4 regions of the Sulfobacillus thermotolerans genome follow, and region 1 is predicted to be linked to each of the others. Evidence: riboswitches for the same ligand, from Rfam matches in the RefSeq annotation. Region 1 holds a riboswitch; each other region holds the start of a gene.
What was found. A riboswitch is a leader RNA that binds a small molecule or an ion and turns the genes downstream of it on or off. The one in region 1 is predicted to bind S-adenosylmethionine.
Positions count from the first base shown of each region.

Region 2: another riboswitch for S-adenosylmethionine. It lies ahead of metK (methionine adenosyltransferase); the one in region 1 lies ahead of ORD20_RS13580 (trans-sulfuration enzyme family protein).
Region 3: another riboswitch for S-adenosylmethionine. It lies ahead of ORD20_RS07705 (hypothetical protein); the one in region 1 lies ahead of ORD20_RS13580 (trans-sulfuration enzyme family protein).
Region 4: another riboswitch for S-adenosylmethionine. It lies ahead of ORD20_RS04275 (O-acetylhomoserine aminocarboxypropyltransferase/cysteine synthase family protein); the one in region 1 lies ahead of ORD20_RS13580 (trans-sulfuration enzyme family protein).

Region 1 covers NZ_CP133983.1:2,606,995-2,614,951, forward strand. Annotated here, with positions in the region: gene ORD20_RS13550 (hypothetical protein) at 28-675, shown strand; gene ORD20_RS13555 (A/G-specific adenine glycosylase) at 793-1,530, shown strand; gene sigK (RNA polymerase sporulation sigma factor SigK) at 1,843-2,547, shown strand; gene ORD20_RS13565 (RNA-guided endonuclease InsQ/TnpB family protein) at 3,113-4,423, opposite strand; gene tnpA (IS200/IS605 family transposase) at 4,475-4,891, shown strand; gene ORD20_RS13575 (GGDEF domain-containing protein) at 4,981-5,967, opposite strand; SAM riboswitch class I at 6,124-6,219, shown strand; gene ORD20_RS13580 (trans-sulfuration enzyme family protein) at 6,286-7,473, shown strand; gene ORD20_RS13585 (non-heme iron oxygenase ferredoxin subunit) at 7,515-7,829, opposite strand; gene sufB (Fe-S cluster assembly protein SufB) at 7,830-7,957, opposite strand, start outside.
Region 2 covers NZ_CP133983.1:645,311-653,267, forward strand. Annotated here, with positions in the region: gene atpG (ATP synthase F1 subunit gamma) at 1-455, shown strand, start outside; gene atpD (F0F1 ATP synthase subunit beta) at 467-1,894, shown strand; gene atpC (ATP synthase F1 subunit epsilon) at 1,910-2,338, shown strand; gene ORD20_RS03285 (YwmB family TATA-box binding protein) at 2,663-3,379, shown strand; gene ORD20_RS03290 (M23 family metallopeptidase) at 3,476-4,060, shown strand; gene spoIIID (sporulation transcriptional regulator SpoIIID) at 4,158-4,415, shown strand; SAM riboswitch class I at 4,548-4,649, shown strand; gene metK (methionine adenosyltransferase) at 4,724-5,923, shown strand; gene ORD20_RS03305 (glycosyltransferase family 2 protein) at 5,989-6,450, shown strand; gene murJ (murein biosynthesis integral membrane protein MurJ) at 6,665-7,957, opposite strand, start outside.
Region 3 covers NZ_CP133983.1:1,507,801-1,515,757, reverse strand. Annotated here, with positions in the region: gene ORD20_RS07720 (alpha,alpha-trehalose-phosphate synthase (UDP-forming)) at 1-222, shown strand, start outside; gene otsB (trehalose-phosphatase) at 215-1,015, shown strand; gene ORD20_RS07710 (bifunctional homocysteine S-methyltransferase/methylenetetrahydrofolate reductase) at 993-2,870, opposite strand; gene ORD20_RS07705 (hypothetical protein) at 2,867-4,018, opposite strand; SAM riboswitch class I at 4,158-4,263, opposite strand; gene ORD20_RS07700 (hypothetical protein) at 4,388-4,678, shown strand; gene ORD20_RS07695 (hypothetical protein) at 4,900-5,289, shown strand; gene ORD20_RS07690 (aminotransferase class I/II-fold pyridoxal phosphate-dependent enzyme) at 5,332-5,967, shown strand; gene ORD20_RS07685 (trans-sulfuration enzyme family protein) at 5,985-7,136, shown strand.
Region 4 covers NZ_CP133983.1:843,790-851,746, forward strand. Annotated here, with positions in the region: gene ORD20_RS04245 (CpaF family protein) at 1-570, shown strand, start outside; gene ORD20_RS04250 (type II secretion system F family protein) at 563-1,270, shown strand; gene ORD20_RS04255 (hypothetical protein) at 1,314-1,703, shown strand; gene ORD20_RS04260 (hypothetical protein) at 2,159-2,350, shown strand; gene ORD20_RS04265 (hypothetical protein) at 2,311-2,529, shown strand; gene ORD20_RS04270 (class I SAM-dependent methyltransferase) at 2,613-3,539, shown strand; gene ORD20_RS04275 (O-acetylhomoserine aminocarboxypropyltransferase/cysteine synthase family protein) at 3,589-4,878, opposite strand; SAM riboswitch class I at 4,950-5,050, opposite strand; gene ORD20_RS04280 (response regulator) at 5,107-5,769, opposite strand; gene ORD20_RS04285 (GAF domain-containing sensor histidine kinase) at 5,809-7,176, opposite strand; gene ORD20_RS04290 (hypothetical protein) at 7,309-7,434, shown strand; gene kdpF (K(+)-transporting ATPase subunit F) at 7,445-7,525, shown strand; gene kdpA (potassium-transporting ATPase subunit KdpA) at 7,572-7,957, shown strand, end outside.

The sequences.
Region 1 (7,957 bases):
CTCCCCGGAGGAGGCAGCGTTGTCGCTGTGACTGGTGACGGTGGGCTTCTTGGACAAGTAGGGTCTCCAGCCGGCCGTGCCATAAGTTGGCAGCCGCACCCAGTGGGGCAGGCGTTAACGCCCCTCATGATGGCCTTAGCGTTAATGAACCCGCATGTCATTAAGGGACTGTCTATCAGTCTACCGGAACAAGTGTTACCGAGTCTTGCTCAGCACTGGGGAAACAAAGGAATAGCGCACGGATTGAAGATTCTAGGGTGGGACGATCAGGGGACACTTCCCGGCCAACTGCTACCTAATCCTCCTCTTCCGCACATGACTAGCGCAGTGATGACCACAGGACGGGATCTGTGGGGCACTCCGGATGAGGTCGCCCATGCTTATCTCCCTTTTATCACAAGCGGACGGCTCGTGCCTCTACACTGGAATGTGGAGAAAGCAACGGCCATAAGAGGTCCAAAGATTGTGACGCCCCAGATCCTAGAGGAAATTAATCGCGCGATTCCTACTGAGGTTGTGGGCGGCATTGTTTTTCATGTATGGCGGCCAGATGCGAATTTCGCTATAGCGTATACAACCTACCACCAAGGAATGGTCCTTGTATTGGAAGGGCCTGCAACAGCGCAAACGCTGACCCTTGTCGACCGTGCGGGCGCGTGGCTGGGGCAGGGATAAAATGCGCTATGAAGTAGGAAGAAAGCCGTAAGCTCATAAATCGGCGGAGAGTCTCCCGGAATACGGGAACGTGCAGGTTGACTTGAAATGTGGTCTGGGGTCGATTACAGTGAGATTATGAAACGAATTAAGTATAAAGCCGACCTCGATGCTCAGCAGTTGCAGTGGTTTCAAAGGCAAGTACTCGACTGGTATCGTAGAGAAGGGCGTGATCTTCCGTGGCGGAAGACAATGGACCCCTATCATATTGTGGTGTCGGAAATTTTGCTGCATCAGACCACTGTTAAAACCGTTCAACCGATATATGAGAAGTTTCTTGATACCTTTCCCACTATACAGGATCTTGCCGCGGCACCACTGGAAGCCGTCAAGTATATTACCGACCCGTTGGGATATAAAGTGCGGGGTTCGTGGTTGCATCAAATCGCGCAAACGGTTGTGAATGACTATGCGGGTCAATTTCCGCAGACCTTAGAGGAATTGCTCGCCCTGCCGGGCATAGGGCGGTATACCGCGGGGGCTGTGCTGTCATTTGCGTTCGGAAATGATGCCCCCATTGTCGATACCAATGTCAACCGCTTCATCGGTCGTTATTTTGGTATTGAGTACAAACGCACGAATGCTGAAATTCAACATCAGCTGTGGGCCGTGGCAGAGGCTATTGTGCCGACTGGCCAGGCCCGGGAGTTTAACAATGCCTTAATGGATATGGGCGCGATGGTGTGTACAGCACGCAAGCCGTACTGCCTGGTGTGTCCGGTATCCCAAAGCTGTATACAGTTGCAAGATGATGGCGTGCGGGCTGCCGAAGAGCGCGTGCAATACCGGATCCGAGAGCGTGCCCAGGGCTCGTAACAGAATCCCCATGGTTTCGAATAAGGTGTTCCTCGTAGGTGACCGGATACGGTTTTCTAGGAGGGTCAATGGCAATTATTGCGGCGGACTTCCTCACTCATGGAGATGAAGTCCGTTTTTGTATTGAGAAGCTGGGTTGAGCCCTCTTTCTTTACTCTTTAGGCGCGATGGGTTCTCATCCGTCCGAGATGGACGGCTATGGGGCTATTCGGTTAGAGATTTCTTGTGGTGACATGCACAGTCGTCATGATGCCTTCATATCATGAGGAGGCAACGAATTTGTGCGTGTACACGCGAGGGGGCGTGAGAACCATGGGTTTAGGATTGTTAGCCTTAATTGCCGCAGCCGCGGTCCAAGGGGCCATCTGGCTTTCAGGATATATTGGAGGCAATGCGTTCCCTCAACCTCTGTCTGATTTAGAGGAAAAGGAAGCCCTTGAAGCGATGCAACGGGGCGATTTAGAGGCCCGGCAGCGACTAATCGAACACAATTTGCGATTGGTTGTGCATGTCGTGAAAAAATACAATAATAAAGGAACGGATCCCGATGACTTAATCGGTATTGGCGCCATCGGTCTCATAAAAGGTATCGACACCTTTAACCAAGCCAAGGGGACTCGGTTGGCAACGTACTGTGCACGATGCATTGATAACGAGGTATTAATGCACTTGCGCAATCAAAAGAAAGTTAAAAATGAGGTCAGTATTTATAGTCCCATTGGGATTGACCGCGACGGAAATGAAATTCTGCTCATGGATGTTTTAGCGGGTGGAGAGGAAGTTCCCGATACGGTCGAGGTCAGCATGATTATGGAGTGGGTCACGCAGTTTGTCGAGAGTTTGACGCGAAAAGAACGTTTGGTGCTCAATCTTCGATTTGCACTCAATGGGCAATCTCGGCGGCTAACTCAAAGAGAAATTGCCGATCGTCTAGGAATCTCACGCAGCTATGTCTCGCGCATTGAAAAACGGGCCGTCGAAAAGATTTTAGCCGCCTTAAGTCTTCCTGACGCCTAATGAGAGATGGTTGAAAAGTGCATTCAATTATGAACCCGTCTGCACCGAAGCATCTCCCATGTCAGCGTGAGTCAAGGGCGTATCGTGCGACCATATTTGCTGTTCGCGCCCGGTATGCTTAGGGAATATGGCTACAGAATGTCGGCTAGTGCCAAATCCAGCGAGAACCATTCAGCTGAATACCTCCATGGGTCTTCAAAAGTGTGTCGGGCCCTACTAATCATGGCACGTATAATAACGCTACGGCTCCCCGAAGCGTCGCTACGACTTACCCACATATTCCCGAGGGGGTCCTCCAGTGTGAAGACGTGTTCTCCCCTAAGAAGGGCCTAAAAAGGCCTCAGGGTGTTTGTTAGTGGCATATCCTCGAACTGCACGTCAGGTCCTTTCCGCTCGTGAGGATATGGCCGACGCCGACATTGGGCTGCTGTTGATGACGGCGTCGGCCGCCATTGCGGAATTGGACACCGACTTTATCCCGCGGTCAAAGCATGCGTGCCATGGTGTCTTTGTAACTCGTAAAGGGCACCATACTTACGATACTTGTGATGTTGAACTCCCCGCCCTAAAGGGCGGAGATTCTGGGGGAACCGTGGTCGCTGCGTCGCGGGGTGTGAACCCCTCGGAGTGGTCCTCCGGACTCGCTATCGTTTATCCCACCAGCAACATGCCGGGGTTCAGCCGGACTACGCCTTAACGCCCTTTTGAAAGGAACGGGACGGCGATACGTGATCCGTTGGGGTACCAAGAACTCCCCGGGGCGAATCTCTCCATGCATCCCCGTGTTGAGGATGTTCACCGCGCCGACGCCATCCCGGTGTGCTTGATAGTCACAAGCGCGACAATGGTAGGTGCGGCCCGCCACCTTGTTAAGGTGGCCACAACGCGGACACGTTTGCGACGTATACGCTTCGCTGATCGGCATCAGACGGATGCCATGACGCCGGAGTTTGTATGCCAAATAGTGTTCTAACCGTCCGAACTCCAGCGCCCCGACGTCTTGGTTCATGCGTCGGGATCGTCGATGCCGTTTTTGATGATTGAGCGTGCTGAGATCACCCGCATAGAGAACGGTGAGCTGTTGCGCCACACCGAACGCGACGATCTGGTTGGCGGCATGATGGAGGGCATTCCGACTCACCCGGTTGACCTGTTGGCTCAGACGGTGCCGCGCGCGGTTGAGACGGCGGCGCCGTCGCGACCCGGGTTGCGTGCGGCGCCGTTTTTTCTGGAGCTTGGTCAGCCCTTTGGCGCGGCCCTGCTTGACGGATCGCAGGCCCCGACCCGACACGGCGAGGGCCTCTTGGCCATCGGAGACCATGCCGCGGTGAATGACGCCGATATCGAGGCCGCCCACCTTTTCGGACACCGGGGGTTGCGGATCGTCGAGGATGCGGGTCACCGTCAGAAAGATCTCGCCATAGCCCAGCTCCGCCTGGACCATCGTCCCGGTCGGTAACGCATCGGGAAGCCACACCCGAATGGGTTCACGCCCGCGCCCGAGAGACAAGCGCAGATGCGATCCCTGCATTTGGAGGGCTTGTCCCTTAAAAATGGGGTTGAAGTATCGGCGGAATCGCCACGGATAGCGTGCCTTTTTATCCCCGTTTTGGCGTTTGGTACGCACCCCGTCAATCGTGGCGGAGAACTTTTCGATGAGGGCTTGGACGGTTTGCGCATGCAGCGGAAAGCGCCGTTTGACATGCGCTTTCAGTGGAGATTCGGTGGGCCATCGCCAATGGCGTTTGCGGCAGAACCGATGGATCGTGACCAAACGCGTCCACAAGTCGCCCGCTGATCGCCGAGCAGCGGAGGCTTTCGCCCCTTCCGTCGGGGGCACCGACACGCGATAGGGGAAGACGATGGTTTCTTGCATCGATCTCCTCCTGAGCTTGACGAACTCTTGGGTCTATTATACCCTTGGTCTATGGCGAACACAAGCGACTACAGAACCGGCAGACACTGTGTCTTTCACTTACACGTGCATTTGGTCTTTGTGGCGAAATATCGGCGGTTGGTCTTTACGAAAGAAATCCTGGAGGACTTGCGTACCATTTTTTCTGACGTGTGCCAGGACTTCGAGGCCACCTTGGAGGCATTCGACGGCGAGCGGGACCATGTGCATTTGCTCATCACTTATCCGCCTAAGGTCGCGATTTCTCGCCTGGTGAATAGCCTCAAAGGCGTCTCATCGCGATTGATACGTAAGAAGCACTATCCGAGCATTGAGCGGGCGCTGTGGGGCGGCAGTCTCTGGTCGCCGAGTTATTTTGCGGGATCGGCTGGTGGAGCACCCCTCTCCATCATTCGGCAATACATCGAACAACAGGAAACCCCGGATTGACCCTTGCGGGGTCAGCGCCTGATAGCTCCGCCCTGAACGGCGGAGCTATCAGGCGCATTTGATAAAAAGGTATCTGTCACCATACGGTTTTAGGCACTAGATAGGGGATAAAAGCGGGGTGGCGACAGAGTAGAAACGCATCCTTTGCCATGATTTTTCGATTGATATAGCGCTTTATCAGCTTGGCGATAGAGATCTTGAAAGCGTCTGCCGTCGTCAGGATAGCGCGCAATGCCGCCCGAGACACCGAACGGGAATGTCTTAGAGGGTAAGGCTTGAGCCATGTGTCGAAGATGGGATATCACCTGTTCGGGTTGTCCGGCAAAGGTGAACCATAGGCCAAATTCGTCTCCACCAATCCGTGCGAGACCGTCATGCGAACGGATGAGGGATCGCCACGATTGTGCCGTTTGTTGCAGAAAGTGGTCGCCAGCTGGATGCCCAAACTGGTCATTTACCGCTTTGAACCCGTCTAAGTCTAAAAGGATCAAGAGGCCTGGAATATTTGAATACAATTGGTCATGTCGTTCGATTAACTCTTCCAGCCCTCGGCGGTTTAGAAGTCCCGTCAGCGGGTCTTGATAGGCATAAGCCATTAAGTCAGCAACCTTTTGGCTTTGTTGGGCAATTTCGTGGTGGAGAAGATCATTATAACTATCCAGTGCTGTAGCTACGTCCCAGAGCCAGCGGGTCCTTACTAACCGTAAGGGGGGCAGACCATCACCCCACTTTTCCTGCATTTCATGGTAGGCAGGGAAGTATTCGTTGAAGAGACGGATAAACCAAGACGGGCTGATGTGCGCACGCATATGAGCTGTCCCCATATGCCTACTAGTTTCGGATGATATAGCGAGCCTAGGATCTTGCGCGAGGGTGTGAAAGTGCCCTTGTAACATTTGCGTAAAGCGTTCCCATGTGACAGTTTCAATGATGGTACGCATTCCATCATGAGCCTCGGCAACGGTCAGTGCACGACCAACAAATTGTGTATGAATGGCATACAGTCCGTCGCGATGGGTTTGCCATATTTCCTGGTCGCTATCACTCCACGGGAAAAGCGGATTGGTTGATTCCATGAATGCCCCATTCTTCCTAATGTGAAATCCTTCTTTCTATCATGGCATTCATTGTTGGAAATAGCAAGAACTGCCATTTATTGCCTTAGATGCGAAGATAATTGATGGAAGACGTTGATTGCCGTATCAGTTTATGATAAAGTCAGCTTGCTTAGCCTCTTATCGAGAGTGGCGGAGGGACTGGCCCGATGAAGCCCGGCAACCCCTTGGGGTGCTAATTCCTGAAAGACGTAATGTCTTTCGAGATGAGAGGGAACGGGTTGTTGTCCGTCCTCCCTCGGTGGGAGCTTTTTTTTATGGAAAAGGAGGCGGACATCTATGCCGCAATGGGAACGTGATACGTGGTTGGTTCATGCTGGGACCGATTTTTTTGGAAATTTAGAACCTACGGCTCTTCCGATTTATCCATCCACGAGTTATCGATCACGATCAGGCGAAGAGCTAGATCAATTGATGGGTGGAACTCGCGAAGGTTTTTCTTACGCCCGTCATGGGAACCCCAATGTAGCGGCTTTGGTTGAGGCTATGAAGGTGTTGGAGCATGCCGAAACCGGTATTGCCACAGCTTCTGGTATGGCGGCTATTGATGCGGCTCTTTACGCAACGGGATTAGCACCGCACGATCGTGTTCTGGTCTCCCAAGATATTTATGGGGCCTCATTAAGTCTGTTATCAAGCCTATGGGCTGAGTTTGGCGTTGAGACTGCCGTCGGTGAGTTTACCGACGCTGATGTATTCGTGTCCATGTTGGCCGAGGTTCGGCCGAAAGCGGTTCTAATCGAGACCATTTCTAACCCTCTTCTGAAAGTGCTTGATGTGCCAGAGCTGGTAAGGTTGGCGCATGGCCATGGCGCGCAGGTCATTGTGGATAATACATTTGCTACACCCGTGATGTACCGACCTGCGGAGTGCGGGGCTGACCTGGTGGTTCATAGTGCTACCAAGTATTTAGGAGGGCATGGCGATGCCATGGGGGGCGTTGTTTTAGGGCGCCAGCAACATGAGGAGCGCTTGCACCAATATCTCAAATTGCGTGGGGCGGTCTTAGGTCCTTTTGAATCATGGCTTATCCACCGAGGCCTGCGGACATTAGGAGTCCGCTTTGAAAAGCAAAGCGCAAATGCGTTGCAGGTAGCTCAAAAGCTCCAAGCGTCTGGTCTCTTTACGCACGTTTATTACCCACTATTTGCAGATCATCCCACGTACGCAACGGCTCAGCGACTGCTCCCTAACATGGGCGGTGCTGTGGTTACACTGGAATTGTCGGGCGGAAAAGACCGTGTATTTCGTTTTATGGACCGCCTAGAACTCATTGCTTCGGCAACGACGGTGGGGGACGTCTACTCTTTGTGCCTATATCCGTTAATTGCTTCACACCGCAACCAAACTCCGGAGCAACGGGCACAAATGGGCATTACAGACGGAACCATTCGTATTTCTATAGGGCTAGAAGACCCAGGAGACATTGCCGGTGACTTGATTCAGGCTGCCACGTTATCGGCTTAATGAAAAAGCACAACCAGACACGAGCTGGTTGTGCTTTTTGGCTATCCTTCGATGTCAATGAAGAGATCTGAACCTTCAACTTTTACCGGGTAGGTGCGAATGGGAGCATAAGCGGGAAAATGCTTCGCCTCCCCAGTCCGCACATCAAATTGACCGCCATGCCTCGGACAATGAATGATGTATCCGACAAGGTCTCCTTCACACAGAGAGGCTTCGGCATGGGAACACAAATCATCTGTGGCGAAATATTCGCCGTTGACCTGATATAACGCAATGTCATCGTCTTCCATCGGCACAAGAAACGGTTCACCGGCAACGATATCATTGACTGATGCCACGCGTACCCACTGTGCCACTTAGCCAATAGCTCCTTCCATCTCAAACTTAATCAAGCGATTCATTTCCACCGCGAATTCCATCGGTAATTCCCGGGTAAAAGGTTCAATGAATCCCAAAATGATTAGACGGGTGGCTTCCTCTTCGG
Region 2 (7,957 bases), 1.1 Mb from region 1:
TTTTGGGAGTAGGCGATGACCCGACATTACATCAGGCCCAAGCGATCGCACGGGAAATCTTGCAGCAGTACCTTGGTGGTGAGGTCGATGAGGTGTGGCTGACGTATACCAAATTCATCAATCCACTGACCCACGAGGTTCGTACCCTTAGGGTATTGCCTGTCGAAGAACCGCCAGCGGAGGAGTCTGGCGCAGAGCGCAGCTACGTATTCGAGCCAGATCCGGAAACGGTGTTTAACGACTTGCTTCCGCGGTACGTGGAAGTCGTCATCTTTAGCGCTCTTTTAGAGTCTAAAGCAAGTGAACACGGGGCGCGGATGACGGCAATGGATTCCGCCAGCAAGAATGCGGATGAGTTGATTCGCCAGATGATATTGATGCGGAACCGCTTGCGTCAGGCGGCAATTACACGGGAGATTGCCGAGTTGGTTAGCGGCGCCGAAGCATTGGAATAGGAGGATCAAGGGTGGCAGCACACGAAGGCAAGGTCGTAGAGATTTTGGGGCCAGTAGTGGAAGTGGAGTTTCCCCAAGGCCACATGCCGGCCATATATAACGCGTTACATGTGGTAGCGGACGCAAAAGAGGGTTCAGAAACGACCGCAGGCTCGGATGCCGTGGATTTGGCCTTGGAAGTGGTTCATCAAATTGGTGATAACCGAGTCAGCTGCATCGCAATGGCGTCCACCGATGGCTTAGTCCGGGGCATGCGGGTCATTGACGAGGGACACCCTATCAGTGTTCCGGTCGGCAATGTGACCTTAGGGCGCATGTTCAACGTGTTGGGCCAGCCCATCGACGGCAAAGGTCCTGTTCAAGTTGAAAGTACGATGCCGATTCACCGGTCAGCGCCGAGCTTTACGGAGCAGGCGGTGTCTACAGAGATTTTTGAAACCGGGATCAAGGTCATTGATTTAATGGCTCCGTATCCAAAGGGAGGTAAAGTGGGGCTCTTTGGCGGTGCTGGTGTAGGCAAAACGGTGTTGATTATGGAGTTGATTCACAACATTGCGACCGAGCACGGCGGATTTTCGGTGTTTGCCGGGGTCGGCGAGCGCACGCGTGAAGGCAATGACTTGTACCTCGAAATGTCTGAATCTGGGGTTATCGACAAAACTGCCTTGGTCTATGGTCAAATGAATGAACCCCCCGGGGTGCGTATGCGCGTGGCTTTGTCCGGCGTGACGATGGCCGAGTACTTCCGTGACCAAGAAGGCCGTGACGTGCTGTTCTTCGTCGACAACATCTTCCGCTTTATTCAAGCGGGGTCTGAGGTTTCGGCATTACTCGGCCGTATGCCTTCAGCGGTGGGATATCAACCGGTGTTAGCGACGGACATCGGTGATTTGGAGGAGCGGATTACCTCAACCAAGAAGGGCTCCATTACCTCTATTCAAGCGGTATATGTGCCCGCCGACGACTATACCGATCCGGCTCCAGCAACGACATTTGCGCACTTGGATGCCACGACCAACTTGGAGCGGCGTATTTCTGAGAAGGGGATTTTCCCGGCTGTGGATCCGTTAGCGTCAACGTCACGGATTTTAGACCCACAGGTGGTCGGTGAGGAGCACTACGCGGTGGCCCGCGGTGTTCAGGCTGTGCTTCAGCGCTATAAGGAACTCCAGGACATTATTGCCATTCTGGGGATGGATGAGCTGAGCGATGATGACAAGCTGATTGTCGCTCGTGCTAGGAAATTAGAGCGGTTCTTGTCTCAACCGATGTTTGTGGCGGAACAATTTACCGGAACCCCCGGAAAGTATGTACCGATTCGCGAAAGCGTTCGGGGCTTCAAGGAAATCTTAGAAGGGCGTCATGACGATCTCCCTGAAATGGCGTTTTACATGGTGGGGTCTATTGATGAGGCCGTCGAGAAAGCCAAGACCCTTTAGGGCAGGGGGGACATTATGGCGACACCGTATCATTTGAAAATCGTGACACCTGAACGCACCGTGGTTGACGGGCCTGTGACGTATATTATCGTCCGGTCGACCGAGGGAGAAATTGGCATTTTAGCCCATCATATGCAAATTATCACTCCGTTGGTGCCTCACATCATCACGGTCTACCCTGAAGCGGGTAATGTTGAACAGTTCACAATCGGCGGGGGCTTTCTCGAAGTGGGAAATGACACAACGGTTGTGTTGGCTGATTCGGCCGAACGCGCTTCGGAAATTGACGTAGCACGAGCCCAGTTGGCTCGTCAACGAGCGCTCGAGACGATTGCCCAAGCCAAACCGGATATTGACTTGATTCGGGCTAAGCGCGCTTTGCAGCGCGCAGAAAATCGTCTAAAACTGGCTGGGCACAGTGCGGGCGGTATGACATCGGCTTAAGCAACGTGGACCAAAAGGACTCTGCAGACATCCTCTGCGGAGTCCTTTTTTATGTACTAGGGATGAAGGCAGGGGATTAAACACGACCGGGCTGAGGAGCATTCCCGTCTCATTTCAGTCTTCGGCTGAACAAGGTGCTATGTCGTGCGGTGACCTATGGGGGTGGGGGACCAAGGGCTTATTTATTTACCGAGATTATCTACGAAAGACGGTACTGGCGACTCTCCCTCCGTGCATCTGTCCTCGTCGTCATCTTCTGTCATGTATGAACTGACCCCTGGGGTGGAACAATCTGGTAGACAACACTTCATAGGGGGACAAGACATGAAAGCCATTGTGAAAAACGGATTATGGGTCCTCGCGGTTGCCATTCTTGTGTGGATGGGGGCGAGTGTAAGGGCTGCCGTAATTTCGCCGCTTATGACCGCATTTCAGGCGACAAAGGCTACTCCACAGGGATTTAGTATCAATGGCTGGGTGGAAATGGCGGGGACAGCACGGGGAATGTCATTAAGACAGTGGGTCAACAAACTGGCGACGCAGAGTCACGTCACGGGTACGGTGCAACAAACCCAGGGCGCAGACTATCAAAAGGCCGATATCCATGCAACCATTGCCGGTTTCAAGACCGAACTGATCGCGGAACGTCTGGCCTCTGGCGCGACCTATCTCGTTATTGACCGGGTAGGCAGTCAAGGGTTTCATGGGTTAAGTGAAAGCACCGCTCTCGTGCGGCGCATCCTGGCCCCTTATGGCGCGGTTCATCTGTCCCTAACCTTGCAGGGGACCTTACCTCACCCTTTGACGGTGAGCCAGGAAGAATCCTTGGTTAATCAGGCCTTTCGTGCAGTCGGAGCATCGCGTGTCAACGGCATTCAAACCCCTCAGTACGTGTCGGTCGCGGGATACACGGCGTTCATTCATTCCCACGACTCTCTTCAGGGGCACGCGGTCAATTTGCAAGTGGCGACGAACTACAACACCTATTGGGACGAAGAGCAGGTTGATGTAGGTACGCCTTTGGTGACCGTGACTTATTGAGTGTGTTTGAACTACCAGTTCCTGGGCACACTGGAATTAAGAGGATATGAATATCCTCGGCGCAGCAGCGCATACGAAAGTGGAGGAACAGACACTATGGCGAATCGTCGTCTCACCATGTTCGGAATCATTGGGGGAGTCGCAGTAGTGGGGGGAGGCATTCTAACATTTGCACTGACACACCGGTCATCGCATACAGTGACCGTGCCGGTCGCGCATCACGTGCCCAGTGCGCGTGGACATCAAGCAGCTCAGGCTCCCGCCCTTAACGACACTACGGCCCCGTTGCTGATGCCGATTAACGGCACCGTGTCCAATCCCTTTGGATGGCAGTATTCGGGCGCCCTCAATGAGTGGTACTACAATCCGGGCATAACGGTTTCCGCAAAAGCGGGGACACCCGTGCATGCGGCTTGGGGTGGAGTGGTCACGCAAGTCGACAATGTCGATCATCAAGGACTGTCCGTGACTGTGAAGGATGGCAATGACTATGAAACGGTCTATGGACATTTGGGCAGCGCCAGTGTCAAGGCGGGTCAGATGATTAAGCAAGGACAAGTCGTAGGGAGTGTAGGGGGCAGCAGTATTTATAGCCGCCAACCGGGGTCTCACTTAGACTTCCAAGTATTTCACGGGTCTATGGCAACCAACCCGGAAGGTTTTATGCACCCTTCCTCGTGAACCCATGAAATGCCAGAGCAGGATTATTTGCTCTGGCATTTATTTTTTTGCGGCCCATATACTCTACCAAGTTCGGGGGGAGAAAGGGGCCGGAAATGTGAAGGACCATATCTGGCAGCGTGTTGTGGACATCGGAAATTATATTCTGAATAACGGCGCAACCGTTCGTGATACTGCAAAGGTTTTTGGCGTATCCAAAAGCACGGTCCACAAGGATGTCACCGAACGATTACCTAAAGTCAATCAAGCATTAGCCACAGAAGTGAAAAAAGTCCTAGAAGTGAATAAGGCCGAGCGTCATCTTCGGGGTGGAGAGGCAACCAGGCAGAAATTTCTAACGAACCGCCCGGTTTAGCCTATTTATAGGCCGGATGCCGGGGATGGGAGCTGGCACCATCCCCGGGGAGACCCGCTTAAACCACGTGTCGTGGATGTTGACAGCGTTTGGGGAAACGCTATATACTCGGGAAGACAATTGACCATGAAGCTCTTATCAAGAGCGGCGGAGGGACAGGCCCGATGAAGCCCGGCAACCGGCTACCCATGCCAAGGTGCCAATCCCGACCTCACTTACGGGGACGGATGAGAGAATACCAGCGTAGCGCCTCTTCTCTCGGAAGGGGTCTTTTTGTTTATTGTGGGAATTTGCAAGGAGGGCATGAGTTGGGGCACAATTTTCTGTTTACGTCTGAATCGGTTACGGAGGGGCATCCGGACAAAATTGCCGATCAAATTTCAGACGCCATATTAGACCGGATTCTCGCGGAGGATCCCGTTGCGCGCGTTGCCGCGGAAACGGTTGTTACGACCGGACTAGCATTAGTGGTCGGGGAAATTTCTACGGTGACGTACGTCGATATTCCTCGGGTGGTGCGAGACACCATCCGCAATATTGGGTATACCCGTGCCAAAATGGGATTTGATGCGGATACAGTATCGATTCTGACGTCGATTGACGAGCAATCGGCGGATATCGCCATGGGCGTCAACGAGGCATTGGAAGTGCGGCAAGGCTCAGCCGATGCTCGCGCCTTAATCGGGGCAGGAGACCAAGGCATGGTCTTTGGGTATGCTTGCAATGAAACCCCGGAGTTTATGCCAGCACCTATTTCGTTGGCTCATCAGCTGAGCTATCGACTGGCGCAGGTCCGCAAGACGGAAACCGTCCCATTTCTATGGCCTGATGGCAAAACCCAAGTGACTGTACGCTATGAGAACGCTAAGCCGATTGGTATTGATACGATTTTGGTGTCGACCCAGCATCATGCGTCTGCCACGCTTGAAATGGTTCAGGAAGCGGTCATCGAGGAAGTGATTCGGCCGGTGATTGCTCCGCACTGGGATCTCTCTAACACGCGGATATTGGTTAACCCAACCGGTCGGTTCGTGGTAGGGGGGCCCCATGGAGATTCAGGCTTAACAGGCCGGAAGATTATTGTCGATACCTATGGCGGTTATGCGAGGCATGGAGGTGGGGCATTTTCTGGCAAGGATCCCACGAAGGTCGACCGATCGGCATCGTATGCGGCAAGGTGGGTGGCTAAAAACTTGGTCGCGGCAGGATTGGCTGAGCGCGCCGAAATTCAAATTTCTTATGCGATTGGTGTCGCCGAACCTATATCGGTTATGGTAGATACCTTTGGAACCGGACGCTTAGAGGACGTGGCCCTAGCCAAAATTGTCCGCGAGGTTTTTGACCTGCGACCGCTCGGTATTATCGAAGATCTTGACCTGAGGAGGCCGATTTACCTTCAGACGGCAGCGTATGGTCATTTTGGCCGGACTGATGTGGCTTTGCCATGGGAACAATTGAACCGTGTTGATGCCCTTCTAGACCGCGCGGCTGTCAAGCCCGCAGATTAGTCTTTTGGTCATCTTTTCCGCAGTCTGTTCGTATAATGGGACAGAATGTGGAAAGGGGAATCGCGGTGACCTGGTGGGGAGCGCTTGGGTTGGCTCTGTCGCTGTACGGAGCTGTTGTGGTGCTTGAATGGGTCTATGCGCGTGTTTTGCAGCCGGCAGGAGTGGAAGCGCTGTCTGTCAGCATCGTACTGCACGTGATGAATCAAGAACATCTGATTGAACAAGCCGTCATCGATTTGACGGGGTTATGGCGTCTTGAGATGTGGGATCAGAACACCGTGGAGCTGATTATTGCCGATGGCGGATCCACGGACCAAACCGTGGCCATTCTTGACCGTTTGCAGCGTCAATATCCATGGTTGCTTATTGCGGATTCCGGACGTGACAAAAGCCATGTTCTTGAGTTATGCCGCCACGATGTCGTGATTTGGGTGGAAATGACAGGCCGCTCCCCTGCCAGTCCGCTAGTCACGGTGAGAAGTCTTTTAGCTCACCAACCGGCGCACTTATCAGGCGTGATAGGCTAAAGAGCCGGACAGGCCCACACTGTACACGTCTGATCTGGCAAGGGTGCCAATGGTATGCCGAATACCGCATGGTCCAGTCTTTCCTTTCGCTAGAATCCAAGGCAGTTGGCGCGGTTTTGTGTTAAGCTCACCGCTTGGCTCTTGTCTTTCTTTATCAGATAAGGGGTCAAGCGGCCGTTTTATTCTGTGCGGACGCGTGCCGCTTTGTTGCTTCTTAGGGTTTTACCGACCGGGCCCTTTTAACAAATCGCGATAACAATGAAGGGGTAACGGGCCAAACGCCTAAGCGGATTAATACAAAAATATAGAGCGCTGTGGCTATGAATAAAGTGGCCGCGATGACAGGGAGCAACAAATACCATTCCCCCAAATGGCTATAGTGGATCCCTATAATGGCGAGTTGGTTGAAAAGACCAAATCCCATAAGTGCTCCTACCCAACTGAATAGAAATCGCGTCTGGCCTTCGAAGGGATTGAGGTGATGGCGCATTAGCCATATGCTGAGCACGACAGCGCGAACGTAGGCGGCGATTGAGGTGGCTAATGCGAGACCATCGGATCCTAATGGACGTACTAAGAGAAAGTCCCCAAACACGTTAAAGATAATGGAGATGATGCTGGCTACGCTCGATGTCCGCGTGGCCTTTTGCGATAATACAATACGCGAAAACAGCATTCCAAAAGCTGTACCAGGAATGCCTAGGGTCCAATACAAAAGAAGGCGAGACGTCAGCGCCGTTGAGGCCTCATTAAACCGACCATGTTGGTACAAAATTTCAACAATGGGAACCCGGAGTAAGACAAATGCTAAGAAGAAGGGAGAGACGACCAACAGTGTAACTTGCACACCCTGCCGCACAAGGTCTCTATACGCAGCCGAATTTCCCGCTCGATTGAAGAGTTCTGCTAACTGGGTGTAAATTGGGGCGATAACTGGGGTAATGGCCAAGCCAATCGGTAATTGGCTAATCACTTCGGCAAAGTTTAGTCCAGCGATACGGCCCACAGCTAAGGTCGAGGCAAAAATGCGGTCGACAATGGTTCCAGCGATTTGCACCGAATGGGCCAGAAATGTTGGGGTCGCCAGTTTTAGATATTGGCGAGTCCAAGGATGACGCCATGTCAGGCTTAGTTTTAATGCGATGTGATGGCGCTTTAAGGCAGGAATTAAATAGGCTAATTGGGTCATTTGTGCGAGGGTAAATCCTATCGCCACTCCGGTTATTCCCATGATCATGCCCAGTCCAATAATTGTTGCGACGCGGACGACGTTAATAATCACAGGAGTCAGGGCCGGTGCTATAAAATACTTTTTCGATTGTAAAATGCCATTCATAAAATTCCCCAACACCAAAAAAGGTCCAGCTGGCAACATCAGCCGCAAAAGAAATACGGTGAGGTGGTACCGGCGGTGTCGAAAACCAGGAGCAATCAGATGGACCAACTGAGGAGAAAAAATCTCTAACAGGACAATCATGAGGGCACTGATCACGAGAATCCACGAGTA
Region 3 (7,957 bases), 1.1 Mb from region 1:
ACCACCGGGGCCGCCAATGAACTAGAACACGAATCCTTCCCCATCAATCCCTTAGACCCGGAGGGTTTTGCCAATACCCTGCATGAAGCTTTGAGTATTTCGGCAGACGAACGGGCGGATCGTATTTCAGCCATGCGTAAGCACCTCGAAGAACACACCATCTATGATTGGATGGCCGATATTTTTCTCACATTAAAGATGGCTGCGCAATCTTATGTCTAAACCGCTCTTTTCCGAGTTCACGTTGCATCGTCTCGTTTGTGATCGCCATATTCAAAGCTGTGTGTGGTTCATGGATATCGATGGCACCTTGTTAGATCTCGCTCCGAGCCCGGACCGGGTCCATGTCCCAGAGTCTTTGCTATGGGCTCTGGGGCAAATCGCACAATCACCTCAGCACCGGATTGCATTAATTAGCGGCCGGGCGCTCTCTGACATCCAACAGCGTTTTGCGCCACTGCCGCTGATCTTCAGCGGCAACCATGGCGCCGAGTATCAGGCCGGCCCAGAGCATTGGACGCATGAGAATGTCCAAGCCTTTGGCCGCCACCATGATGCGATCGCAAAAGCTTTGGCCCCTTTGCGCCAAGAGTTTTCAGGATTGCTTATTGAAGACAAAACCTATTCCTTTAGCGTCCACTACCGACAAGTGGCAGCGGCCGAAGGCCCTGCCGTTGCCCGCCGTGTGCGTGACGCCATGACGGGCATCGAGGCTATTGAGATCGTACCAGCTAAATTGTGTTGGGAGATTCGCCCTAAGCCCGGCCCAACGAAAGCGGATGCCGTTCACGTCTTGTGGCAACGGGTGCAGGCGATCCTGCCCTCCCCAACCCTAGCTGTCGTCATAGGAGACGACCGTACGGACGAAGACGCCTTTGCCGCGCTCCCGTCAGCCGTGACTATCCATGTTGGGGACGGCCCTACAACCGCCCAGTGGACCCTGCCCTCGCCTGCCGCAGTACGCGCTTTGCTCCAACACACAGCGCAGCACCTTACGACCTTTTTTTCGTGCTGAATTCCTGACGGATATAGGCAATGAGGGGCAAGAGCGGCTCAACGCGATTGAATGAAGGCACCAGATAGACACCCTGAATAACCGATTCGAGATCGTCAAGCAATGCACAGGCCATGTCAATCCCTAGCGCTGTCCCATCTTGGACATGTTCGAACTGTGCTAAAATCTCTGTGCCAATGGTAATCCCCGGCACCTCATTGTGCAAATACAATGCTTGACGATAGGATACCAAGGGCATAACGCCTAATAACAGGGGGACCGGCAAGGGACCAAAACGGTCCAAAAATCTCTCCAGTTGTTCTTTGGCATAAATGGGTTGAGACATAATAAATCCCGCGCCGGCTTCTAGTTTTTGCTGTAAGCGAAGCACTTCATGGTCGAGGTCCTCGGCCGTCGGATTCACCCCGACTCCGATATCAAACGCCGTATGGCCACCAATTTTCTGTCCCGACGCATCTTGCCCTTGATTAAAGCCTGCCAGCACCTTCACGAGGCCAATAGAATTGATGTCGTACACAGCGGTCGCATGGGCGTAGTCACCGATGCCCGGCGGATCGCCGGTGAGCGCCAGTACATTGCGAATGCCTAAGGCATGGGCCCCGAGCAAATCACTTTGTAGTCCCATCAGATTGCGATCACGAGTGGTAAAATGCAAAATAGTTTCGACCGGTAGCTGTTCTGCAATCAACCGCGCCGTTGCAAGCGCGCTGAGTCGCACCCGTGCCATGGGACTATCACCAATATTAATGGCGTCCGCGCCGGCTTCCCATACGGTGCGCGCGGCTTCCAGCACCCGGTGGGGATTGACGCCCCGAGGCGGGTCGAGTTCCACGCTCACAACAAAACGCTTGCCAAAAAGTTGCCTTATGCCTTCAGGAGCGCCTTCACCCCCCATTGTTTCATTAGCGGCATGTTCGTCCTCAACGTTCCACGTCCGGACCTGGGGCAAAACAGGCATATGCTGCAGTGTTTGAGCAATGGCTTGGATGTGCGCCGCTGTCGTCCCGCAACACCCGCCAATCACTCGACACCCAGCTTCCGCGAGGGCTGGGGCCATGGTCGCCACATAATGTGGACTGGCCGGATAATGGACATGATTGGCCACCATCGCGGGCTGCCCTGCATTAGGAAAGGCGGCTAACGGAATCTGCAAATCTTTGGCCCGTGGCGCCATTCGAATCACGGCATCCAGCAACGGAGCCGGTCCACTTCCGCAGTTGGCACCCACCAACTGAGGAGGACCGCCTGGTAATTGGCCCATCGCTTCAATGGCCTGTTCGGGCGTAAGCCCGTAACGCGTCGCCCCTTCCGGTGAAAACGCAAAACTCACAATAATCGGCAAGAGGCTTTCCTCGCGAATGGCTTCTACCGCGGCTAATACCGTGGGAATATCAGACATCGTCTCCACAATAAAGCCATCGACTCCACCAGCTAACAGTCCCGCGACCACCGGGCGATAATAGTCCACGGCCTCTTCATGCGTAAGGCTCTCCATAACCGGCGAGGCGACAGGTTGTGCCAAAGGTCCTATCGATCCAACAATCCACGCGGGTTCGCCAAAGATATCGCGCGCGTGTCGCGCAATTTGCGCTGCGCGGCGGTGCAATAAGACAACGTCGGCTTCGAGCCCCAGTGCCGCCAGTTTGCTCCCATTGGCGGAAAAGGTTTGGGTCTCTAACAACCGTGCTCCGGCCTCGAGATATTGGAGATGGAGATTCATTAACGTGTCAGGCTGTCTTAGCGGCACGAGAGGAAGAGCAGCGGGGTCGATCCCCGCCGCCATAAGCGCCGTGCCTGATGCTCCGTCCCCTATAATCCACGTCGGGTCCCTTAAAGCATCCGCTAACGATTTCACTCGAGGCCTTCCTCTTCCCGCACTGCTTGAACCGCTTGCGCCATTACGCGCAATTTCTCTGTCGCCTCGTCCCATGTACGCGTCTTTAATCCGCAGTCCGGGTCAATCAGCAAATTGTTGAGGGGAACAATTTCAAGTGCCCGCCGAATTCCCGCCTTAACCTCATCGACGGATTCAATGCGGTGCGTGTGCACGTCCACCACGCCTAATGCCAATTCTTTGTTTTGGGGCCAAGGATGGCGCGCCAAAAGGTCGAGCAATGCATAATTCTGATTAGCGGCTTCGAGGTCGAGCTGGTCCACCGGAAGCTCAAATAATCCCGGCAAAATGGTATCAAAATCCCCGTAACAAATATGACTGATGGTCTTCGCCGTCAATCCTTCTGTGACAATCGCCATGGCTTCAATAGCCAAATCCAATTCTTCGGGCCTCGTCGATAACGCGGGTTCATCAATTTGGATATAACGAGCGCCCGCTTTTTCTAATGCCACCGCCTCCTCGTGCACCAGATGAGCTAAATCCAGCACGAGTCCTTCCAACGCTAGGAGCTTCTGGTACGCTTCTTGAACGAACGCTGTGGGCCAACGATCCGCATAGCGCGCCAGCGCCGGCTCATCCCACTGCACCTCAACAATACCCGTATCAGCGAGGTGACGGACGGTCAACCGCATGACATCAACCAAGTCACTTAATAGCGTTTCCTCATTGTGGTAATTTTTGTCTTCCACCATAGATAAAAAGGTAAAGAGGCCCGGAAGGACAATTGTCACGGGAATACGAGATAAAGAGGCCGCTTCGCGACTCCATGCCGCTAGCGTTCCCCCTTGATATTGTAGGCGACCTGTGACGACCGGATGACGTACGTAAAAGTTGTTGTCAAACAGCCGCAGTAGACCCGCACTGTACACATTATCCAAGTCCCGAACGACGGGATCAAAGAGATCGTACCAGCGGATCTGGCCATCTGTGGTCCTATCACACTGTGCATCAGCGGCTAAGTCCACGACCCGTTTTACAACACTTTCATAGGTCGAGTACAGTTGCTCCGGCGAGATTTGCCCTTTTTCGAAACGTTGAATAGCAGTCCGGACACTCGGCCCCGGACCCGCCGGAATTTTCGGATAAGACCCCATAATCGTTGTCTTCATTATATAATTTCTCCCCTGTTCTGATCTCACCGGCATCAAAGTCGTTGAGGAAATGAAGCTGGACGCGTGGCGTGGACCAGACAGAGCCCGGCACATCCAACCATAAAAAAACGCCTACTTAGAGAAGAGGCGTTAGCTCTTCTCATCTTAAAGAATACGAATCCGTATTCTTCCGGAATTGGCACCCACCCTATGGGGGTTGCCGGGTTTCATCGGGCCAGTCCCTCCACCACTCTGGATAAGAAGTAAATCTTATTGAATTGTAAGCAAAATACCATGGCGTCGCGAAATGGTCAAGAGACATTGCATAAAATAATATAATTGCCATTTTTTGGTATGGATGATAGAGTATCCATAGGAGGTGGCACCATGTCGTCATCGGGCTCGTCTTTATCCAAAGAACGGCGCCACAGCGTGCTGGATTCCGACTCTAAACCAGCTCGCCGCCGCCATGTGTTCCGTTGGTTCGTCGTCATTGTTGCCGTTCTCGGCTCTGTCTTGTTATGGCAGTTGAATTTTTTCATCCACACCTTAGGGGATGCCCAGCGCAGTCTCGAGTCATGGCAAGGAGTCCGCGCCATATTAGGCTCCTTTTTAACCTTTGCTGCTATGCAAATCAGCCACACGGCCTTGACCTTGTGGCATCACGTCTTCCATTAAGCGACTCCCGCTGCCCTTAATGCGGCGGGAGCTCTTGCTCTCCTTCCCCTACCTCTCGCCCATTCTTTCTATACAAAAATCCTCCGTCTAGGAGTTTCGTGCCTTGCACACAGCCCCATCTTCGCTGAAAATAGGAGTGATGATTGCGGGACTACCTGTCCACAATACTTAGGCCATGCGCATTAGTGAACCGACAGCGCAGGAGAAAGAAGGCGTGCCACATGGATGATAATGCGGGAATGTCTTTTGAGATTCTCGCGGCTGGACTGGAGGATGTCCGCCATGACGTCCCAATGCTTATGACCGTCTTGGCGCATAAGCTGGAGGCGTCGTTGCCCGAAAACGTGCGGGTGGTTCGTCAGTCGGGCCTCTTCTCCAAAACGTCATCCATTAAGTCGATCACCCTAACCTTTGACAATGTACGCTACCAACTTAGTGCCAAGGGCGGTCAACTGCTTCCCGAACGGCAAAAGATCGTGCACGACGTCGTATTAAAGACGGACCGTATTCCCTTAGACGCCTGGCTACGTGACGTGCTCAATTATTTATTGGAAGAAAGCCGTCGCCATGAAAATGCCCGTGATATTTTGGATCGTTTTCTCACTTCTTGATCGGCTGATATTGCCCCAGAAAGGACGATTTTTGTGCATCATATGAGGAGCCCTCAGTGGCATCCTGAAACTCTTGCTGCTCACTGCGGCGTCGGACAAGATCTCGCATATGGATCTGTTAGCACCCCGATTTATCAAACGGTGACGTATCAGCATCCGGGTGAGAACCTTGGCCAATACGACTATAGCCGGACCGAAAACCCAACCCGCCACAGCGCGCAAGAGGCTATCAACCGTCTTGATGGAGGTGCTGGCGCTCTTTTATATGGAAGCGGCATGGCTGCTCTCACGGCTTTGGTGCACATGCTCCACCAAGGCGATCATGTGATTGTCACTGACGATGCCTATGGGGGGACCTATCGCTTATTGGTAGATGTTTTTGCAAAATTTGGCATTCGCTCCTCGATGGTTAACACGCGCCAACTCGATGCGGTCGAGCGCGCCTTTACGGACACGACGCGTCTTGTTATTGCGGAAAGCCCTAGTAACCCCTTATTGCAAGTCAGTCCATTACGAGCTCTTGCGGAAATGGCCCATGCCCATGGTGCCAAATTGGCTATTGATAATACGTTTATGACCGCGGTTCGCCAGCGGCCTTTAGACTTAGGGGCCGTCGGCATTGAACATGTGGATGATCTCATGGCCGACTTAGACCAAGCGCTCAACTCCCTATCCTAGATGCGTCAAAGGAGTCTATGATGCCACACAAACAGACGGAGTTTATTCACACCGGCCAGGAGATTGACCCTGCCACCCAGGCGGTTACGCCTCCCATTTATCGTGCCACCACCTATCACCAAGCCGATCCCTGGAATCCCCCAACGTATGATTACGCGCGTTCGGGCAATCCAACCCGGCATGCTTTTGAAGCGGCCATGGCAAGCCTTGAGCACGGGAGCCGCGGTATGGCTTTTTCCTCGGGCATGGCCGCTTTGACGGCGGCTTTCATGCTGTTTTCTCAAGGCGATCATCTCCTCGTCACGCGAGACTGCCAAGGAGGCACACAGCGCGTCTTACGCGGCGTATTCAGCCGATTTGGCATTCATGCGAGCTATGTCGATACCGAAGACCTTAACGCCCTAGAAGCCGCATTAACGCCAAAGACCAAAGCCATTTTAGTGGAAAACTTTAGTAATCCGTTCCTACATGTGACAGATATCGCTCGGGTCTCGACATGGGCGCACGGTCATGGCTTATTGGTTTTGGTCGACAATACGTTTATTACGCCGTACCTACAAAATCCTTTAGACCTTGGCGCCGACATTGTCATTCACTCGGCAACCAAGATGATTGGTGGGCACTCCGACATCACCGCGGGCGTTGCCGTCACCAAAGATGAGGATTTAGGACGACAGCTGTACTTCATCCAAAATGCGTGTGGCGCTATCTTGTCTCCGGACGATGCATACATGAGCCTGCGTGGCCTGCATACATTACCCGTACGCATGGAGCAAGCGCAAAAGACAGCCCAATTACTGGCCCAATTTCTCTTGACCCATCAAGATGTTCACACGGTCTATTACCCTGGACTACCCAGTCATCCCGGACATGATGTAGCCCGAGATACCATGCGCGGTTTCGGGCAAATGCTCACGATTCGTCTGCATCATGCCGAACAGGTTCCTGGTATGGCGGAACATCTCGCCTTGGCTCGCGTAGGCGCAGGTTTTGGGGGCACAGAAACCATTGTATCTCTGCCCGAACTGCATTGCCACGCCGCTTTAACGCCAGAAGAACGCACCGAGCGGCACATCACACCCGATGTTGTACGCATTTCCGTCGGACTCGAGTCAGCGGCGGACTTGATTCAGGATTTTCAACAAGCTTTGACGGCTTCCCGTCTTTAATCCTGTGAGAGGGGACCTCCTTCTTAGGACGGTCCCTAACCAGGCGTTTAGGCCGAATTTTTGCATCGTCCTCGAGAATTGAATTGCTCTCCTCTAAGAGATTTCCGTTCCATCGGTCCTACTCAAACCTAACTAAACAGGTTCAAAGCTGACTTCCGGCTTCGCTGAGGCCGATTTCACCGCCGTCTTGCGATGGCGCTCAGAGCCTTCTGGACCTAACGGCAAAGATCGCAACTTCCGCTTCTGCCCGGGTTCGGAATTTCGTCAGGTCAATGAGGGCTGCCGTAACGTTCCCCTGACGCGGTCAACACCGCCCGAATCCGTTCGACCCGCCGGGCCCGAACTTGCGCTGGAGCACTGGGAGGGCGATGGCGCCACGCCTAAGACCCGCTTCGCGAAACGTCGAGGATTTGGCACCTCTGCGTGATGGAGACGGGGAAACGGTGTGCATGAATGAACGGAACGATGACTTCCGATCGTTGGTGACCAGGCGCAGCGCTTGGTCTTCCGCTTTCAGATGCTTCCCGACAAAGGGTTCGACCGGGTCGGCTTTGTAGGCGGCAATCCCCCCATACAACGTGTTGCTGGGAATGCCCAGTTCGCGCGCCACTTTTTTGTCGGGTCAACACGCGTTGAACCGCTTGTTCTTTAAACGCGCGATCCTATGGATTGGCCATCGGATTCACCTCAATTGAGCATTATTGTATCATCTTGTCTCAATACGAGGTGTCCACAATTTAGACTAACATCCACATCGTGACACGGCAGAATCCGCCCGGTCTCGAGCACCAATCGGCACGACACGGGCGTGACGTCACCTT
Region 4 (7,957 bases), 1.3 Mb from region 1:
TATATTGAGGAACGCCGCAATATTATTATTGCAGGTGGGGCTGGTTCTGGTAAGACGTCACTGTTAAGGTTGTTGGCCTCCCACATTGATCCAGCACAGCGCGTTGTCACTATCGAAGACGTGCGTGAGTTGAATTTAACGCATTCTCATACGGTCAGCCTTGAAGCCACTCGTGCGCATGATGTGCATACCTTACTGGTCAATGCGCTGCGTATGCGGCCGGATCGCATTATTGTTGGTGAGGTCCGGGGCGCGGAAGCCTTAGAACTTATCGAGGCGATGTCGACGGGACATTATGGAAGTCTTTCGACCGTGCATGCCCAATCGGGAGGCATGGCCACCGTCTTACGATTAGCGCGGATGTGCGCCAGAAATCAGCTAGGGATTCCTTTTGAGGAATTGCTTGGCCAAATTCAGGACACGCTTGACGTCATTGTGTATGTACGCAGAGGTCCCGATGGGGTTCGGCGCATTGAATCGGTGCAGCAACCAACACGTGAGGGGATGCATGTGCTGTGGGTCTATCGTCCCGACGCCGGGTTTGTCAAAGTAGGTGAACAAGATGGATAGTCTGGTGCTGCTCAGTGCCGGGATGCTGGGACTCGCCGTGTATGCCTGGCATGCCCGAAGAGTCTTTCGCGTAATTTTTCCACTCAGCCTTGCGTTATTATGGGTGCGCCCTCATGTGTTGACCTTGTCCGTATTGTTGGCTGCGGCAGGTTTCGAAGTGTTTTTAACAAGCCGACGCATGCGCGCGGGACGTGATCTTGCAGAACAGGAGACCGAAGTTTTTCTGCAACGGCTAAGCCGGACCTTAAGAAACCGGGGGAGTTTATCACAGGCATTGGATGATGTGGCGCGTAGTGACAGCCGCATCGTGCCGCATCCCGATCCCCACCGGGTGCTAATGGAATTACGTGAGCGGTGGCACACGGAAGCAATGTTGATTGTGAGCCTAGCTGCCGGTTTGTCGAATCGTTACGGAGGCTCCTTGGCACCGATTATCGACAATGTGATTCAACATATGGGCCGCGCGCGTCGTCAACGTTTTGGGCGGCGGCTCGAAGAAACGGCGTTGGAGTCAACGGTTATGGTTCTCGCTGTTGTGCCCTATGGTCTTTTGCTGATTTTTCGCATGGCGTTGCCTAGCTTCTATAATATTTTGACCCAGACTACGGCAGGGCATATGGTGATTGGCATGTTGGGTATGAGTACGGCGGGGGTCTTGATGGGGTTATCTTGGTACATCCGCAAGGAGGAATCCTCATGATCCTCGTGGCGGCCTTATGTAGTGGTTTGGCGATATATCTATCATGACGTTTTGGCAGGCCATCGATCAAGCGTTAGCGGTGGTGCCGGAGTTAGATGGCGCAATTCGGGAGTTGGTGCAAACCATGCTGCTCTCACGGTTTGACCTGTCGGCTATGGAGGTATTTCGCAGGGAATATCCGGGTCCCGAGTCCGATGTGATAGCCACCATGCTACTGCATGGTTATCACCACGGAATCGCCCCAGATGATGCCATGAAGCAAGCGAGCGAGATGGAAGAACAATTGTCCCTCGAAGAAGCCTTGCGCAGACAATCTCACCCCATGTTACTTACTATTCTTCCGGCATTGCTGTTGCTAAACGTTTTAGCCTTGTTTGGGGCTCCTATGGGCTTGTTAGCTCTGCATAGTTGGACTGTCGTAAGAGGAGGATAGCCAAAGCCCAATTTTAGTGCTCGCAAAGCCTTATCCGGTTTCCGGGGCCAAAATGCCTCCCGAGAACGCAAAGGGCCGGCATCAATGGGAAGGCAACGAGTATTTTCCTGCGGACACTTTTCTCACGAATGTGATCGTCACTCCCAAGATTTTAGCAACGTGGGCCGTGGTTCATAGGGTCTTCATGTCTACTTTATACACTAGCCGACTCATTAAAAAGCTATGATGCATCTTCCCTGCCTTGCACAGGAAATCGGTGTTGTGAACATCGACCTGGCGTCATAGATTACGGCATGGGACAGTAAGGCTACCGCATCTCATTCGGACCTCTGTGATCTCGACCATCTCTAGGAACCCGAATGGGATGCGGTGTTATTCAAACAAAATGTGCATGACATCCATCCTATGTACACCACACAATGGCCATTAACTTACCTAAAAGAAGGAGGCGGGTTATGAATTGGCGCGGTGCCTGGCAACTTTCTAGGCCATTGCCATTAGCAATATGGAGCATCCCCACCGTGCTCATGGGGTTTTTCTTGCAGCAAGGGGCCCATGTTCCCCATGTGGGCATATCTTTAGCCCTAGCCATGATAGGGGCCATGTTGTGGAGATTATCCTCGCTTATCAAGGATTGGGGATTATAGTCTGCTTGCTCGGCCTATATAGCGACCCTCGAATCTTTGGGGCTTGGGCAGGCATTTTCGCTGTCGCTATGCTGATTACGGCTCTCACGCCGTGGCACGATGATCCGTGGAGTTTGACACGGCGTGATGTCGCCTTGAAACTCTTGGCGATTATTGGCGTGATGAGTATCGCGCATTAAAAAGTTTAGGGCTAAGCACTTTATGATATCTCCCGCATAAGGTGGAAAACGCAACCCAATTAATCCTTGTGAGGTGTGTTTCCATGGATGCGGACTGGGCTTTGTTGGACCGGGATTTTTATGTGGATGCCGTGATGTATGCAGTGATCTTGTCAGGGCTATATCTTATGTTGGTTGAGGGCGCTGATAATGAAATGATAAGGGAGTTGGGGAGAAACAAAGGATTTCCGGCTTGTGAAATAGTGCATACATTGGCACAACTAGGGGTGGTGCGCTACAGTGGGCAACGGTGGCTGTGGTGCGGCGCACCCCCGGATCCCCGTCGTATCACGCGCATTGATGCGGTGAGGCGCTGGGTTCACTTGGTGCCTTTTTGTGAGGAAGCGCTGGCACCATGGAAGCATGCGGCGGATGATATGCGCCTTACCGACTCCGGTCAAGAGATGAATACCTTCCTTATCGCCAATATCAAACCCTCAACAGGAATGCGCTGGCTTGATATTGGCGGGGGTACGGGTGATTTGGCACGGCAGCTAAGCCAAATGGGGGTTGATGTGACGATGTTGGATACCCCTTCAGTTATTGCTCGGTGTCGCACAAGGTCCTTCTCATCAGTACGTTTAGTCGCAGGCGACGTTTTAGCGGGTTTGCCAACAGGGCCGTTTGATGTGGTGAGTGCAGTACGGTTTTTAGAAGAATTTTCAGCGACGCAGGTGCGGCAAATCTTTCATCATATGCGCAAGCAGTTGGCACCCAATGGAATCGTTTGTGTGATTTCTTCGGTGGATGATAATACCTTGTGGTCAAAATTGTTTGCTATAGAAGTGGCGAGTACGAGCCCAAAAGGACGGACATATAGTGTGCGTACGCTCGGGATTCTTGCAGCGCGGGAACATTTGGCCTTGATGCGCATGAAAACCCATGGCCCGTATACTCTCATAGTATTGAGGCGAATGACGCTGGCTGGGCGGCGTAAGGACCGTGACACCATGCAGTTAGTCGAATACTGACCCAAAAGGGGCCAGTGTGGGCGTTTTAGGTTCACACTGGCCACAATAGTTAGGCGTGAGTGGACGCGTTTAATGCTTGCTCCAAATCGGCCCACAGGTCGTGAGCATTCTCCAGCCCTACGGATAACCGAATGAGGTCACCCCCGGCGCCCGCTAGTTCTTGTTCTTGCGGACTTAACTGTTGATGGGTTGTCGATGCCGGGTGAATGGCCATAGACCGGGCATCGCCGACGTTGGCCACAATAATCCAGAGCTGCAAATGATTCATGACTTGCTCGGCTTGTGCGCGTCCACCTTTGACACCGAAATTGAGCATGGTACCAAAGAGGTTTTCCCGTAAATACTTGCGCGCGTTCAAATGGGCGGGGTCGGCTGGCAGGCCGGGATAATTGACCCAACTGACGAGGGGATGATGGGCTAGGCGGTCGGCAATGAATGCGGCAGACTGGCTTGCTTCTTTCATGCGCAATGCCAATGTTTCAAGCCCTAATAGAATCAAAAACGCATTGAAAGGGGCTAATGCGGCGCCTGTATCTCGCAGGGTTTTCACGCGCAAGCGTAGGGCATAGGAGCTGGGTTGTTCGCCGAACACAATGCCGTGGTAGCTTGCATCAGGCTCCGAATAGAGAGGGAATTTTGGTACATTGTAATTAAATCGGCCCGAGTCAATGACGATGCCGCCGAGTGAGGTGCCATGTCCGCCAATCCATTTCGTCAGTGAATGGATGACAATATCTGCCCCGTATGCGATGGGCTGCTCTAAATATGGAGTCGCAAAGGTATTATCCACGATAAGCGGCACGTGGTGACGATGCGCAAAATCTGCCCACGCGGCGATATCGGTCACATTGAGCCGAGGATTGCCAATTGACTCCACGAAGACACCGCGCGTGTGCTCGGTGATCAGGGCATCGGCCTCAGCAAGGTCGTTGTCGGCCACAAACCGGACAGTGATGCCGAAATCCTTAAGCGTGGAGGTAAAGAGTGTCCAGGTACCTCCATATAAAGACGTCGAGGCAATAATGTCATCACCCGCTCGACAGAGATTCAAAATGGCCGCCGTAATAGCTGCCATGCCTGATGAAAAGGCGACAGCCGCTTGGCCGCCTTCGAGCGCGGCTAGACGTTGTTCCAGAATATCGGTGGTGGGATTCATGATACGGGTATAAATATTGCCAGGTTCTTCAAGATTAAAGAGCCGGGCTGCGTGTTCGGAATCTTTAAAGGCATAACCTACCGTTTGATAAATCGGGGTCGCGACGGCCGATGTTGCCGCATCCGGTGTGTATCCACCCCGGACAGCCGTTGTTTCGAATTGCCAATGGTTTGGCTTTTCCATTAATTTAAAGCCTCCTTATCAAGGTGACGCATAAAAAAACACCAGTAAGAGCCGGCTCTTCTGGTGTCGGCCTCTCATTTCTCAGCAATATGCTGCAGGAATTGGCACCATAACCATCAAGGCCGGTTGCCGGGCATCATCGGGCCAGTCCCTCCGCCACTCTCCATAAGAGGTTTTCAATTGAATAACAGGATAAAGAATGTCAGGTATTTCGTCAATATGGATTAGTTAGTTTTCCTCATTGGTTTCGGGTGCATTATAGCGGGCAAAATGGGCAGCCGCTTCGGAACGCCTGGTATATCCTAATTTACTGAGAATGTTGCTGACATAATGCTTGACCGTTTTATCACTCAAGAAAATTAGTTGGCCAATCTCTTTGTTGGTTCGGCCTTGGGCAATGAGTTCGAGGACTTTCTTTTCCTGCGCAGTGAGCGTTTCCACGGCATCGGTAGTGACTTTAGGATTGCGAAGGCGCTCGAGCAACTGTGATGTGACTTCAGGGCCAAATAATGCGCCACCTTGAGCGACCGTGCGGATGCCGTCAATAACAGCGCGTCCGCGGGATTCCTTGAGGAGGTAGCCTGAAGCCCCGGCATTCACCGCGTCAACCACCAAATCTTGGCTCCCAAATGAGGTGAGCATAATAATGCGGAGATTGGGATCTTGATCTTTAAGCTTGCGGCAGACTTCCATGCCATTGATATCCGGCAAACGAACGTCTAGGACCACAACATCAACATTACCTGGAATATGGTCGATGGCCTCTTGGCCGCTTTCCCATTCTTGGGCCATAACCATATCGGGCTGGCGTTCAATCATATTGCGCAGACCAATGCGTACGACTTCATGATCATCGACAATAGCAACGCGTATCGGATTATCCTCGGGCATTGTTTGTGCCCTCCTTAAATAAAGAGTTCTTACCCCTCATTATAGCCAGGGGGCGGTAAGGGTGACAGTTGTACCTTCATGCAATCGACTTTGGATATCCACGTGCCCATGCCATCGCTCCATGCGCTTAGACATGTTCCGTACCCCGAAGTGCGTATGGGAGGCATCTGGCTGCGGAACAAAGCCCTCGCCGTCATCGATGATTTGCACTTGGTATGATTCCGCAGTGGAATGCCAATGCACCAATATGTGATGAGCATGGCCATGGCTACGCGCATTGGAGACGGCTTCTTGTATGCTTAACAGCAAATCGTGAATACGTTCGGGGTGTAAGTCCAAATACCGGGAATCATCAAATTCCATGGAAATGTCATCCATTGGCCCTTGGCGCCTAAGCATGTCCGTCAGGGCAATTTTAAAGTCAATGGATGTCGACTCGAGACTTTGGATAAAGAACCGAATGTCGGTCATGAGAAGGCTTAACGTTTCGCTGATGCGCATGAGCTCTTTAATCGCAAACGGATCTAGTGTCTCGACGGAGTCTACAAGGTTATCAATGGACAGAGTCGTGCCGTAAAGCGTCTGCAATACGCCATCATGAAGATCTCGGCCAATGCGTTCGCGTTCTTTTAACGTCGCAAATGATTCACGGTCTTGATAAAAGCGGGCATTGGCAATGACCGCTGCGGCTTGTCGGGCAAATAGTTCGACCATGGATTGATCGTCTGCTGTAAAGCCTCCGGCTTTTTCCGTAAGGTATAAATGGCCCATGACTTGATTTTGATAGAGTAAAGGGAGACCTAAAAAGCTTTCCATTTTGGGGTGATGTGGCGGAAATCCAACGGATGCTGGATGGTCTTGCAGGCGCTGCAGGCGAATCGGACGACGCGTGCGAATCACTTCGCCCAGTAGTCCACGCCCCGTCGGATAAGGGCCCATTGCTGCCACTTCTTCGGCACTTAAACCAGATGTGAAGAATTGGCTGATTGTATAGGCGTCGTCGTCTTCCAGTACTGCGAGCGCGGCGTATCTGGCCCCTGTGAGCTTGCGCGCAACATCTACCACATTTTGGACAATATCATGCCAGTCTCCCACCGTGGTCATGGCGTACGAGGCTTCACGCAACGCGGTGAGTCCGTCACGTTGTCGTTCTAAGCGCTGATTGGCTAGTGTGACCGCCTTTTGTTGTTGCGATAGGATGCCAAAAACAAAATAGGAGAAGAAGCCTGTACCAATCACTAAGATAATAGCTAGAGAAAAATCGTGCGATCCACGCGGCAGATAAGGGGCGACCAGATAATGAAATAAGACAATGGTCACGCTGACTCCTGCCATGGCCATCAGTGTTGCAATCCATCGCCATGGTTTTGCGGACGTCCGTTCTGCGGGGTCGGCTGTTGGGGGCATTTTCAACCTCTTTAGCTTAATTATGAATGTATATTGACTATAGCACGAAATGGGCGCACTGTCTTTTTATGCGGTTTTTATCGGGGCAAGGAAAATTTTTACGGATTTATTCGCAGCAGGCTTGATATACTAGTGTCGTTTGTTACACCCATGTATGGAAGGAGTCACCATATGGCAGACGTGGAAATGGTGGTTTTGACTTTGCTGCTATATGCCGCCATGGTGGCATTGCTTCATTTTCTCGAGCAGTTGTCATAAGGGGGATTTTATGGACTGGTTCTTATTGGCGCTATCCGTTCTTGTGATGGTCTATCTCGTGTATGTTATTGTACATCCAGAAAAATTTTAATACGGGAGTTTGACGTATCCGGGACATTTTTAAGGGGGGACAATGTGTGTCGACACAAACGGTGATAACGTGGATAGTGGTTATCGCGGTTTTTGCCTTTACCGTGAAGCCACTGGGCACGTATATTGCCAAAGTCTTCACGTTTCAGCCTACGCTACTTGATAAACCCCTGACTCCCATTGAAAATACGATATTTCGCGCGATGGGCGTGACGCGTCAGAGTGCCATGACGGTCAAACAATATGGGCTGGCGTTGATTTTCACGAATGTTGTGTGGATGTTAGGGGCCTATTTTCTATTGCGCGTGCAAGGAATAATGCCCTTTAATCCCCAGCATTTGAAAGGAATTAATCCCGAATTGGCTTTTAATACGGCGGCCAGTTTCGTTACGAATACGAATTGGCAGGCGTATTCTGGGGAATTAACGATGTC